DNA from 3 places in the Roseburia sp. AF15-21 genome. Region 1 is predicted to be linked to each of the others. Evidence: predicted binding sites of a transcription regulator. Region 1 holds the regulator's gene; each other region holds the start of a gene.
What was found. The regulator Rex, encoded in region 1, represses fermentation and respiration genes when NADH is low (regulators of the CRP and FNR family bind a similar motif). The targets are predictions, from matches to a motif close to ATTGTTAANTANTTAACAAT.
Positions count from the first base shown of each region.

Region 2: a site for Rex is predicted at 2,897-2,916, ahead of DWW33_RS01810 (iron-sulfur cluster assembly scaffold protein). Genes of this name have one in related genera too.
Region 3: a site for Rex is predicted at 2,628-2,647, ahead of gap (type I glyceraldehyde-3-phosphate dehydrogenase). Genes of this name have one in related genera too.

Region 1 covers NZ_QUHG01000001.1:206,389-211,141, reverse strand. The annotation lists gene DWW33_RS00985 (NAD(P)H-hydrate dehydratase) at 1-1,441, opposite strand, end outside; gene DWW33_RS00980 (hypothetical protein) at 1,445-2,098, opposite strand; gene DWW33_RS00975 (redox-sensing transcriptional repressor Rex) at 2,110-2,760, opposite strand; gene DWW33_RS00970 (ABC-F family ATP-binding cassette domain-containing protein) at 2,838-4,753, opposite strand, start outside.
Region 2 covers NZ_QUHG01000001.1:368,997-373,749, reverse strand. The annotation lists gene DWW33_RS01825 (UDP-N-acetylglucosamine pyrophosphorylase) at 1-305, shown strand, start outside; gene DWW33_RS01820 (ABC transporter ATP-binding protein) at 536-1,249, shown strand; gene DWW33_RS01815 (putative ABC exporter domain-containing protein) at 1,242-2,819, shown strand; gene DWW33_RS01810 (iron-sulfur cluster assembly scaffold protein) at 2,958-3,650, shown strand; gene DWW33_RS01805 (GGGtGRT protein) at 3,670-4,680, shown strand.
Region 3 covers NZ_QUHG01000002.1:118,136-122,888, reverse strand. The annotation lists gene tpiA (triose-phosphate isomerase) at 1-43, opposite strand, end outside; gene DWW33_RS03525 (phosphoglycerate kinase) at 110-1,321, opposite strand; gene gap (type I glyceraldehyde-3-phosphate dehydrogenase) at 1,503-2,519, opposite strand; gene DWW33_RS03515 (histidinol-phosphatase HisJ family protein) at 3,370-4,182, shown strand; gene DWW33_RS03510 (HAD family hydrolase) at 4,402-4,753, opposite strand, start outside.

The sequences.
Region 1 (4,753 bases):
GTCCATGCTCTGAAACTGTTTTGCTCCGTTCATCTGCTGCCGCCGCATGTACATATACCCCAAGCGGTGCCGCCTGCTCTGCAGATAGGCCCTGCGCCATCAGACTTCCAATAATTCCGCTCAGTACATCACCACTTCCCGCAGTAGCCATTCCGCTGTTACCGTTCCGGTTAATAAATGTTTTCCCATAAGGAATTGCCGTTACCGTTCTGCTGTCTTTCAAAACACAGATTACATTATATTCCCTTGCGAAATCTTCCGCAACCTGCTCAATATTTTCTTTGATATAGGAAACGGCAAGCTGTTTTAACCGGGACATTTCACCCAGATGTGGCGTTAATACCAGTTCTGTATGCGGGCGAAGAAGCTGTTCGGTCTGCTCTGCTATGATATTTAATGCATCGGCATCTACTACCATTGGTACTGCCGCATTCTTAAGTACCGTCTTTACAATACTGTGTGCCACATCACTTTTGCCAATTCCAGGTCCTAAAATAATAACATCTGCCCAGGACAGACATTCTATCAGCTGCTGTGTATCAGCCTTTTTTGCAGAATAGGTAGTAAGAACTGCCTCCGGCACTGCTGTCTGTAAGATAATACGGTTTTCTTCCGGTGTATATATTCTCACCAGACCACAGCCACTGCGATAAGCTGCCTTTGCTGCAAGAACCGCCGCACCTGCCATATTCACGCTTCCGGCAACCAAAAGGACTTTTCCAAAGGTTCCCTTGTTCGAATCAGCAGCACGATTATTTAAAAAATTTAAATCTTCCTTTGTGATTGCATAAGCTGCAGGTCTTTTATCTAACCAGCTTTCTTCTCCAATTCCGATATCCTTAACCGTAATATTTCCGCAGTATTCTGCACCAGGAAATAACACCATTCCGGTCTTGCAGTAAGCAAAGGTTACGGTATCATCTGCTTTGAATGCACCACCTAATACAGCTCCATTATCTGCCGAGACACCGGATGGTATATCCACCGCCAGCCGGTGGGCACTGCTCTGGTTTAGCCGTTCCATCAAGTGCACCAGTTCATCATCTAATTTTCGTGATAATCCTATACCAAATAACGCATCAATAATCAGGCTGTAGGAATTTGCATCCTCCATTTCATCAATAAATGGTACACCATATGATGTCAGGATTTCATACTGTTCTTTTGCCTGCTTTGAAAAATGTGTTTTATTTCCATAGAGATATACTTCAACCGGAATGTGGGATAAGTATAACAATCTTGCAATTGCCATACCATCGCCGCCATTATTTCCGGTTCCACACACTACCAGCACGCGGTTACATGAAATTTCTTTTTCCTGTATTACTTCTATCACAGAAAGTGCTGCCCGCTCCATTAGAACCATGGATGGCACTTTAAAATGTTCGATTGTATTGGTATCACATGTTTTCATTTCCCGGGAATTTACAAGATATTCCATAAATTAATTCCTTTCGTCCGCATTTTCCACCGCTTTTTTCCCCTGCAGACGGTCTTCATCTTCCTGCCGCAGATCAAATATATTTAAAATATCCACACCAAAAATATCATGCATATAAGAATAAATCTGCCGGTTGTTGATTTCACGGTTCTGTTTTTTGATGATATTTTTCTTAAGTTCTACCCTTACCTTATCAATCCAGGCCGTAATTTCATCTGCTTCTTTGCTGTTCTGTCTTAGTCTCTCATAGCAGTAACGCATGCTTTCTAACATAAGTTCCTGATTTGCACTGTTTATATTTCGTGGAAGTTCAATTAATTCATCCTCAATTTCTTCCATTTTGACATTGACTTCATCAATCAGTCTCTTGTCTTCATCTAATTTTCTGGAAGAAATATCCCCCTCATTTTCCTCATGAGTTCCTTCCATGTTGACAACAATGCTTTTCATCAACCGATTCTTTGTCTTTTTCAGTTCTTTCAAATCATTATTAAGCTTTCCCTGCTGTTCTAACAACTGATTTAACTTTTCTTCCAGCTGCTTGATTTCACTGGTTTTTCCGCTTAAAGCAAAAAGCCTGTGCCATTTCTGATCCAATACAAGTATTGGTACTTTTCTGCTTTCTAATGCTTCCAGAAATTCCTTGTCATCTTTCATGCAAAACACCTCTATTCCAGCGTTTCCTTTTTCCTTTTGTTCTTTGTCATATTATAGGATAACTGCATCAGGCTGTCTGATAAATGTACATTTTCCACTACAACATTTTCATCCAACACTTCCAGATCCACATGGGCAAAATTCCAGATTGCATGTACACCAAGGCTTACCAGCTGGTTTGCCACAGCATCTGCCTTTTCTTTCGGCATAGTCAGTGTAGCAATATCTACCTTATGTGTCTTTACAAATTCTTCCAGTTTATCAATCATTTCGATTTTATTGCCACGAATGGATTTTCCGCATAACTCCGGATTCACGTCAAACAATCCTACTATGACGAAGCCGAGTTTTTCAAACTTCACATAATTGGCAAGTGCCTGTCCTAAGTTACCAGCTCCAATAATAATAATATTATGCTGTTCATTTAATCCCATAATCTTTCCGATTTCTTCATACAGAAATTGTACATTGTAACCATATCCCTGCTGTCCAAAACCACCAAAATTATTTAAATCCTGTCTGATCTGCGATGCGGTCACTTTCATTCTTGCACTCAGTTCATTCGATGAAATACGTTCTACCCCTTCATCTAAAAGTTCCCCCAGATATCGGTAATATCTTGGCATTCTACGAATTACTGCCTGTGATATTTCTTTGCTCATTCTGCCAGTTCCTCCTGCTCTCAATACCCTACAATAATTATAGTTTCTTGCCGAAAGGATGTCAATGTGTTACAACTTTAACAATCTTTCTGTAAACTTAATTCTTCCCATTTTGCATAGAGTTCTTCCAGCGCTGCCTCTTCCTGCATCTGCTCCTCATGGATTTTGTTTAATTCATAGGAATTTGATGCTACCTCCGGCTTTGACAGTTCATCATTTAATGCTTCTATCTTTGCCTCTCTCTTAGCAATTTCATCTTCTGTACGCTTTAATTCGTTTTCCAGCTTACGTTTTGCTGCCTGCTGTTTCTTCATTTCTTCCCAGCTTAACTTCTGTTTTCCTCCGCCGGATATCTGCTCTGTTCCATTATTTTCTCCAGTTCCATCGGAAACAATGACATTTCCTTTTGCCACTGAATTGTCTGCACGATCCTGTGTAGCTGTGCCAAACGCCGCTAACTCCTGAACTTCCTTTTTCTCCAGATAATAATCGTAATTTCCAATATAATTTAGAATTGTTTCATTCTTTAAATCAAGAATTCTGCTGGCAGTTTTATTAATAAAATAACGGTCATGGGATACATAAAGCACCGTTCCGGTATAGGAATTGATGGCTGACTCTAAAATTTCCTTTGACATAATATCAAGGTGGTTGGTCGGCTCGTCCAATATCAGGAAGTTTGCATTGGATAACATCAGTTTTGCCAGTGAAACACGCCCTCTTTCTCCACCACTGATATCACGAATCCGCTTAAACACATCATCATCCGTAAATAAAAATGCTGCTAACACATTTCGAATCTTCGTTGCCTTCAGATTCGGATAAGCATCTGCAATTTCATCAAATAACGTCTTATCCGGGTCTAAGTTCTGCTGTTCCTGATCGTAATATCCGATTTCCACATTGCTTCCAAGCTTTATCTCCCCGGCATCTGCGTCTACAATTCCATTGATTATCTTTAAAATGGTGGTTTTCCCGGTACCGTTATTTCCGATTAAAGCAACTTTTTCCCCTCGCTTAATCTGAAAATCAATGTTTGAAAACAGTTTATGCTCGTAAGATTTTGAAAGACCTTTCACCGAAAGTACATCATTTCCACTGGTAATTTCCGGCTCCAATGTAATATGTATATCTGTTTTTCCATCGATTGGCTTCTCAATACGTTCTATTTTATCCAATGCCTTCTCACGGCTTTCCGCACGCTTAATGGACTTTTCCCGGTTAAAGGATTTTAACTTGGATATCACTTCTTCCTGGTGCTTGATTTCCCGCTGCTGGTTATAATACTGTCGCAAAAGACTTTCCCGCTGTATTTCCTTCTGCCTCGCATATGCGGTATAATTTCCCGGAAATACCGTTGCCGTATGGCGGGATATTTCCACTACCTTCGTAACAATCCGGTCTAAGAAATAACGGTCATGGGCTACGATAATTACGGCTCCTTTATAATTCAAAAGATAGTTTTCAAGCCATGCAATCGATGCCATATCAAGGTGGTTGGTCGGCTCGTCGAGCATGATAATGTCAGGCTTGGTTACCAGAAGTCTGCCTAATGCCACTCTGGTCTTCTGTCCTCCGGATAACTCTGACATTTTCTTTCCGAAATCATTTTCCGAAAAACCAAGTCCCTTTAACACACCGTTTATCTCACTGCGAAAAGTCAGTCCACCCTCTAACTCAAAGGCATGGCTGAAACGGTTATACTGCTCCATATATTTCTCTAATTCATCTGCGCTTACATGCTGCATGTCTTCTTCCATTTTACGAAGCTTTTCTTCTTTTTCGATTAATGCATCGCAGGCATGAAGCACTTCATTATAAATGGTCTCGTTGCTGTCTTTATCCTGATACTGGGCAAGATAACCGATGGTTTTTCCTTTTGCAACGGTTACCTCGCCACTGTCCGGTGCCAGCTCTCCCACTATAATTTTCAATAACGTAGATTTGCCGGCACCATTGATGCCGACAATTGCTGTTTTCTCATTATCTTCTA
Region 2 (4,753 bases), 160 kb from region 1:
ATGTGGGAGATTCTATTTTAGGATACAAGTCACACATGGGAGCAGGTTCCATCACATCCAATGTAAAATCCGATAAGACACTGGTGGTAGTAAAATCTGCTGATGAGAAGATGGAAACCGGACGTAAGAAATTCGGTGCCATGTTAGGAGATTTTGTAGAGGTCGGCTGTAATTCCGTATTGAATCCGGGAACGGTCATCGGACCACATACCAATATTTATCCGCTTTCCCCGGTACGTGGAGTAGTTCCGGCGCATTCTATTTATAAGAATAAGAATGAAATTGTAAGTAAAGCAGAAGGTTAAACGGATGGAAATTTACCCGCAGAAGTTACCTGCGGTAGCTGCTTGCAGAAAAATGACAATAGAAAATTAAGAAATGAATGGTTGACAAAAACAGCTGTATGCATTACTGTATTAATTAAGTAATACATACGGCTGCTTTTTAGTTGGACGAGAACTTTGAAAAGAGTGTTTCTCGCAGTATATACGGGAAGCTTACAAAGAGTGTTTCTCGTGAATTTTGGAGGGTGAAAATGTTAGAAGTACAAGAGCTTACTAAGAAATATGGAAAGAATGTAGCAGTGGACCATGTCAGCTTTATGGTGCAGGATGGTCAGGTCGGTATCCTGCTTGGACCAAATGGTGCCGGAAAATCAACCATTATAAAGAGTATTGCAGGACTCCTTCGTTATGAAGGTGGTGTTGGTATTAATGGAATGAAGGCAAGAAGCCTGGAAGCGAAGAAAATATTTGGCTATGTACCGGAGATTCCGGCAATGTTTGAAGCACTGACGGTGCGGGAGCATATCGAATATGTGAAGCGGGCATATAACAGTGACATTACAGAGGAAGAAATAGATGCACTGCTGACACGTTTTGAACTTCTGGATAAACAGGAGAAGCTGGGAAATGAATTGTCCAAAGGAATGATGCAGAAGGTCAGTATCTGTTGTGCACTTGCTATTCATCCAAAGGTTGTGATGTTAGATGAGCCAATGGTTGGACTTGACCCGGCAGCCATAAAAGAACTGAAAGAAGTTGTGCTTGAGTTAAAAGAGAAAGGCTGTACCATTCTTATCAGTACCCATATGCTTGAAATGGTAAAAGATTTGTGGGATGTGATGTTTGTAATGGAACAAGGGAAAATTATAGCAACATTTAACAAAAATGAAATTGCGGATAAAGACATAGAAGAACTGTTCTTTGAAGTGACAGAACCAAAGACTGGTGGTGAAGAACATGAGTAGTCTTTCCTTTGTTTTTTTCCAGACCATTAAGAATAAAGTGAAGCGGAGCCTGAAACGGCCACAGACTTTTCTTGCACTGGTATTTGTTGTTTTATATGCAGCATTGGTATTGTATGGACTTGGTTCCATGTCTGTCGATTTCGGATTAAACAGCCCGGAAGGAATTGCAACTGTTTTATCCGTACTGATGGTTATGATTGTTCCGGCAAATCTGATTTCCTATATCAAGAGAAAAGGACTGTTGTTCCGCCCGTCAGAAGTACATTTTGTATTTGCTGCACCGGAAGAACCGAAGAAAGTTATTCTTCATGCCGGAATGAAGCAGTTCTTAACCAATTTTATTGTTGAACTATTTGTACTGGTACTTGGAATTGGTGTATTTGGTGTTACACCATATAAGATGATTTTATATTTCCTTTATGCTGGTGTACTGGAAAATATTTTAGAGGGAGCGTTAATGATTATCTGCTATGGAAATGAAACACTTCCTAAACAGTTCTTTACCGTACTTACCTATATTATGTATGGAGTAATGGCAGCTTTTGCACTGGTGGCAATCTACTTTGTTTCGGTGAAAGGCATGCAGTTATCTGTGTTTGTGGACTTAATCCAGCTTCCGGTGGTACAGCTGATTCCGATTATAGGCTGGGAAATTGCATTGATTCAGCTTATTATTATAGGTCCTGCAGGAATCAATGTGGTGGCAACCGTACTTCTTTTAACCAGTACTGTTTTTCTGGTACTTTATGCGAAAAAGATGAAGTGTACCGGAGAATTCTATGAAGATGCTGCAAAATTTGCAGAAGATTATGATGACCGGATGAAACGCTCGAAAAAGGGCGAGGTTGTAGTGGGAAATGGCAAGAAAAAGTATTTACGGAATGTAAAGATGGCTTATAAGGGAACTTACGCTAAAGCAATTTTCTACCGGCAGGTATTAGAATACCGTAAAAACCGTTTCTTTATCTTTGGCTGGAATTCGGTGCTGTTTCTGGTTATAGGTGTGGCAATTGCGGTTGTCTCTTATTATAATAAAATTTCCAGCCAGCCTTTTAAAATGTTTGTAATTCCGGGCGTCATTGCCTATGTTATCTTTATTTTCAGCGGTTATAAGACGAAGTGGTCGAAGGAACTGGCAAATCCATACACCTATCTGATTCCGGACAGTAATTTTAAGAAAATGTGGTATGCCACCAAAATGGAGCATATCCGTGCGCTGATTGACGGACTTCTGATTACGCTGCCGGGCAGTATCGTAATGGGACTTCCGGTGTCTTACATGATTTTGACCGTCATTTTATATATGTGCCTGAATGCTAATAAGCTTTATATGAATATGCTGGCAGATGTCGTGATAGGGAAAATGTTTGGAGAACTGGGCAGAACGATTCTTCGGATGCTGTTCCAGGGACTGGTATTATGTGTCGGAATCATTGTGGCAGTAGCAACGGGAGCGTTCATTTCCGTGACTGCAGGATTTATTATGATGATAGTCGTTATATTCCTGCTGACACTGGTTGGAGCAATCGGAGCATCCTTTGCATTTGAGCGGATGGAGGCATTAGATTAACAAATTGAGAAAATTAAGGGGCATTTCCTGTAAAAAAGACTGGACTAATGTAAAAAAATGTGAGAAAATGAGGGCGGTGTGTTAAATGTATAACAAAGTTTAACATGATATATATTTCATATCGAAAGGAGTCTTATAATGATTTACACGAAGGAAGTCGAAAACATGTGTCCTGTTGCCAAGGGCGCAAAACATGAGCCAGCTCCAATTCCAGAAGAAGGAAAATGGGTTCATTCCAAAAAAATTGAAGATATTTCAGGATTTACACACGGTGTAGGCTGGTGTGCACCACAGCAGGGTGCCTGCAAGCTTTCATTAAATGTAAAAAATGGTGTGATTGAAGAAGCACTGGTTGAGACAATCGGATGCTCAGGTATGACACATTCAGCAGCAATGGCAGCAGAGGTCCTTCAGGGAAAAACAATTCTTGAAGCATTAAATACTGACCTTGTTTGTGACGCAATCAATACAGCAATGAGAGAATTATTCTTACAGATCGTTTACGGACGTACTCAGAGTGCATTCTCTGATGACGGACTTGCAGTAGGTGCTGGTCTGGAAGATTTAGGAAAAGGACTTCGTTCCCAGGTTGGTACTATGTACGCAACAAAGGAGAAAGGTGTTCGTTACTTAGAGATGGCTGAAGGTTATGTAACAGGCATCGCTCTTGACGAGAACAACGAAGTTATCGGATATCAGTTCGTTTCTCTTGGAAAAATGACAGACTTTATCAAAAAAGGTGATGACCCTAACACTGCATGGGAAAAAGCAAAAGGCCAGTATGGTCGTGTAGCTGATGCTGTTAAGATCATTGACCCAAGAGAAGAGTAAGAAAGGAGAGACGAAGATAATGGCATTATTTGAAGGATATGAAAGAAGAATTGACCAGATTAACGCTGTATTAAACAGCTATGGTATCAGCTCTATTGAAGAAGCTGAAAAAATTACAAAAGATGCTGGACTTGATGTATATGATCAGGTAAAGAAAATCCAGCCTATCTGTTTCGAGAACGCTTGCTGGGCTTACACTATAGGTGCAGCAATCGCAATCAAAAAAGGATGCAAAAGAGCTGCTGATGCTGCTGCAGCAATCGGTGAAGGTCTTCAGGCATTCTGTATTCCAGGTTCTGTTGCTGACCACAGAAAAGTAGGTCTTGGACATGGTAACCTTGGAAAAATGTTATTAGAGGAAGAGACAGAGTGTTTCTGTTTCTTAGCTGGACACGAGTCCTTTGCAGCTGCTGAAGGTGCAATCGGAATCGCTGAGAAAGCAAACAAAGTACGTCAGAAACCACTTCGTGTTATCTTAAACGGACTTGGAAAAGATGCTGCACAGATTATTTCACGTATCAACGGATTTACATTTGTTGAGACACAGTATGATTACAAAGCAGCTAAACTTAACGTTGTATATGAAAAAGCATATTCTAACGGACTTCGTGCAACTGTAAAATGTTACGGTGCTGATGATGTTCAGGAAGGTGTTGCAATCATGCATCATGAGAACGTAGGTGTTTCCATTACCGGTAACTCTACCAACCCAACACGTTTCCAGCATCCGGTTGCAGGTACATACAAGAAAGAATGTATCGAGCAGGGTAAGAAATACTTCTCTGTAGCATCCGGCGGTGGTACAGGACGTACCCTTCACCCAGATAACATGGCTGCAGGTCCTGCTTCTTATGGTATGACAGATACTATGGGACGTATGCACTCTGATGCACAGTTTGCAGGTTCTTCTTCCGTACCAGCTCACGTTGAGATGATGGGCTTAATCGGAATGGGTAATAACCCAATGGTTGGTGCTACAGTAGCAGTTGCCGTTTCCGTAGAGGAAGCAGCAAAAGCTGGTAAATTCTAAGAAAGTGCGTAAAATCAACACTTTTAAGAGTATTAAGATGTGGTAAAAAGTAGTTGAAATTGTGTCGTTTGAC
Region 3 (4,753 bases), on a different contig from region 1:
TGTTCATTTTCCAGTTGCCGGCAATAATTTTTTTTCTTGCCATTTTAAAATGTCCTTCTTTCTTAAATATATAAGCTTTTGCCTGCATACAGGCATGTGCTTTGATTACTTATTTATCATTTGCTGCTGCAACGCCTGGAAGCTCTTTACCCTCTAAGAACTCTAAGGATGCTCCACCACCTGTTGAGATATGGCTCATTTTGTCACCGAATCCAAGCTGGTTAACTGCTGCTGCAGAATCTCCACCACCGATGATGGTTGTTGCATCTGTATCAGCTAAAGCTTTTGCTACAGCAATAGTACCTGCTGCAAGAGTTGGGTTCTCGAATACACCCATAGGTCCGTTCCAAACAACAGTCTTAGCAGTCTTAACAGCATCTGCGAAAAGTGTCTGTGTCTTAGGTCCGATATCACAGCCTTCTCTGTCTGCCGGCATCTTGTCTGCATCATAAGTTTCTACTTCAACTGGAGCATCGATAGGATTTGGGAAATCTTTGATTGTTACAGCATCTACCGGAAGAAGAAGTTTCTTTCCAAGTTTCTCTGCCTTTGCCATCATTTCTTTACAATAATCGATCTTAGTATCATCTACTAAAGAGATTCCGATTTCATATCCTTTTGCTTTTAAGAATGTGTAAGCCATACCACCACCGATGATTAAGGTATCACATTTCTCAAGTAAGTTGTTGATTACATTTAATTTATCAGCAACTTTTGCACCACCAAGAATTGCAACGAATGGTCTTACCGGATTCTCTACTGCATTTCCAAGGAAGTCGATTTCTTTCTGCATTAAGTATCCAACTACTGCAGTGTCAACTAACTGTGCAACACCTACGTTAGAACAATGTGCTCTGTGAGCTGTTCCGAATGCATCATTTACAAATACATCACAGATAGAAGCAAGGTCTTTAGAGAAAGCTTCTCCGTTCTTTGTCTCTTCTGGTCTGAAACGTGTATTCTCAAGTAAGATAACATCGCCATCGTTCATAGCTGCTACTGCTGCTCTTACGTTCTCACCAACAACTTCAGGGTCAACAACGAATTTAACTTCCTGTCCTAATAACTCTGTAAGTCTTGCTGCTACTGGTGCAAGAGTTTTGGTCTGTTTGTCTTCTTCTGTTTTTACTTTTCCTAAATGGGAGCAAAGGATAACCTTTCCACCATCAGCGATTAATTTCTTGATTGTAGGAAGTGCTGCAACCAGACGGTTCTCGTCTGTAATCTTTCCTTCTTTTAATGGTACGTTGAAATCACATCTGCAAAGAACGCGAAGTCCTTTTACATTAATATCATCTATAGATTTTTTATTTAATGACATATTAAGTAGTCTCCTTTAAATTTTATTTCTAATAGCAAGAAAGAGCCCGGTCCTAAAAGACCGGACCCTTTTCCTGAGTCTTATCTGCACTCTGGCAGCCTGTCGCTTAAAAAAGTAGTCTACCGTGCAGTGATTGTTCGTTAAACTACGGGAAACACGCTTTGCGGGTTTCTCTCGTAAATTATGCTAACTCGCTGAAGTATTTGATTGTACGAACCATCTGAGATGTGTAGCTGTTCTCGTTATCATACCAAGAAACAACCTGTACTTCGTACAGATCATCAGATACCTGGTTAACCATGGTCTGTGTTGCATCGAACAGAGAACCGAATCTCATTCCAACGATATCAGAAGATACGATTTCGTCTTCATTGTATCCGAAGGACTCGTTAGCTGCTGCTTTCATAGCTGCATTGATATCTTCTTTTGTAACGCCAGCTTTCTTAACAACTGCTGTTAAGATTGTTGTAGATCCTGTAGGGGTTGGAACACGCTGAGCAGATCCGATTAATTTTCCGTTCAGTTCTGGGATAACAAGTCCGATAGCTTTTGCTGCACCAGTGCTGTTTGGAACGATGTTAACTGCTGCTGCACGAGATCTTCTTAAATCACCTTTTCTCTGTGGTCCATCAAGAGTCATCTGATCACCTGTGTAAGCATGGATTGTTACCATGATACCAGACTGGATTGGAGCATATTTATTTAATGCATCAGCCATAGGTGCTAAGCAGTTTGTTGTACAAGAAGCTGCTGAAATGATTGTATCAGATGCTTTTAATGTCTCATGGTTTGTGTTGTATACGATTGTAGGAAGGTCATTACCTGCTGGAGCAGAAATAACAACTTTACGAGCACCTGCATTGATGTGTGCCTGTGCTTTTTCTTTGCTTGTATAGAAACCTGAACACTCTAATACAACGTCAACTTTTAATTCACCCCATGGGCAGTTGTTTGCATCTGGGAATGCATAGATTTTGATTTCTTTTCCACATACGATGATAGAATCATCTGTGCAGGATACTTCATCAGCATGCTCATATTTACCCTGAGAAGAATCATATTTTAACAAGTGTGCTAACATTTTAGGGCTTGTTAAATCGTTGATTGCTACTACTTCGTATCCTTCAGCACCAAACATCTGTCTGAATGCCAGACGACCAATACGGCCGAATCCATTAATTGCTACTCTTACTGCCATTATTAATTCCTCCTAGAAATTTAATATAAAATATCTTTATTTGGGATTGTACCCAATCTGGTATTATTCTAACCAATTTTTGTCGAAAGTTCAAGTAGTTCCCATCACTTTGTTAATTTTTTCACTATTTTTATTTCTTCTTTCTCATTTTCAAACAAATGTTACAATAGCTTTTCCATTTTTCATACTGTCTTTTGACAGATTGTCAAATTTCTATTATAGTATTCTGTGTATTATATACAAAGATTTTACTATACTTGTGAAAATGTAACATTTTTCTTAGTAGAAATGTGTAAACACCGGGTAAGGTTTGTGCAATATGTAGGCGAAAGGAATAGGAAAGCTTCTCCCCGAAAACACTGGAACAGTTATGATGTGAGAATCCGCAGCACTTCACGGGCAGTATTTTTCTTGAAATTAGGCTGTCTTTCCGGCTGCTTTGACCGGATACTGCTTTTGTCTGCCAGCAGCGGATACCACACTTTGTCTGAAGGGACTCTAAGAATTCCTGCAAAGATATTTGATTTGCGGCAACCGGCACAAATTCATATCCATATTCAGATTGTGCCTCGCTGGTACATCCATGTACCAGCGTTGCCGGGTTGCAAAAGGAATTCTACGAGCCCCTAACAGACGCTGTTCACGGTATCCGCACGCCGGCAGACAAAATGCAGTATACTGTCAAACATTGGAAAGACTGCTTATTATAAAAGAAAGAAAAATACTGCAGGTTGAAGTGCCGGCTTCTTACATACAAACGTTCCGGTGCTTTTGGGAAGAAGCTTTCTCATCCAGTTCCCCACCTGCACAACCTTACCCGCCATACACCACCCACAGAAAGGAACACACTATGCTTTGGGACACACATATGCACACTGCTTTTTCTACCGACAGTGAGACCTCACCGGAATCCATGATTAAAGCCTCTATCGAACTGGGACTTGGCGGAATCTGCATTACCGACCATATGGATTATGATTATCCAAAAGAACATCCGGAGGATGAACCGGAATTTATCTTAGACACTCCGGTCTACTTCCCAACTATCCAGAAGCTGGGACAGCAATACAAAGATAAAATAAAAGTGCTGACCGGCATTGAGCTTGGATTGCAGCCTCATCTTGCAGCGAAACATCAGGAACTGATAAGCCGGTATGACTTTGATTTTGTCATCGGCTCTTCCCATGTAATCCACGGCAAAGACCCTTACTACTCCCGCTTTTTTGAAGGAAAAACCGAACAGCAGGCTTATCTGGAATATTTTGAATCTATCCTGGAAAATCTTGCGGTATTTGATCATTTTGATGTATATGGACATATCGATTATGTGGTACGCTACGGTCCAAACCGAAACCTTGAATATTCTTATCAGAAATATGCCGATGTCATTGATGCAATTTTAGAAAAGCTCATTGATATGGGAAAAGGAATTGAAATCAATACCGGTGGTTTCAAATATGGTCTGGGACATCCGAATCCAACAGAAGATATTATAAAACGTTATCACGAACTAGGCGGTGAAATCATTACCATCGGTGCCGACGCCCACAAACCGGAGCATGTTGCATTTGATTTTGCAAAAGTACCGGATATTTTAAAGGCCGCAGGCTTTCAGTATTTTACTGTATTCGAAAAGAGAAAACCGGCTTTTCTTCCGTTGTAAACTATGGGAATCACGCTTTACGAATTTCTCTTCTTATTGCGGTGTTCACCAAATCTGTATGCAGGCATGCGATTTTTCCTGTGTATGCAAAAGTAACGGTGCGGTTCGTCAACTTAAGAGAGGCATGATAAGTGCCCCTAACTGTACTTATCATGTCTCCTAAGTTGACGAACCACACCTCCTTTTTCTATCATAAGAAAATTGTTTTTACTTCAAATCCTACCCCAGCAGATGCAGCCGTTCGAATGCATGATACAGTCCGTCTTCATCAATCTTATCCGTAACCATATCCGCATACTGTTTTACTGCCGGAATCGCATTTCCCATTGCCACTCCTGTTCCTGCAAATTGCAGCATTTCCACATCATTTGGTCCATCACCAAAAGCAATGGTATCTTCCCTGCCTATCTTTAACTCATCCATAAGCCGCTGCATTCCGGTTGCCTTGTTGACTCCCATCTTCGTCATTTCACCGGACATCTGACGATCCTTGCCAAAGCTTGCTCCGGTTATCTTGATATAATTTCCGACTTCCTTCTGCATCACATCCACCGGAATATCGGCATCAAAA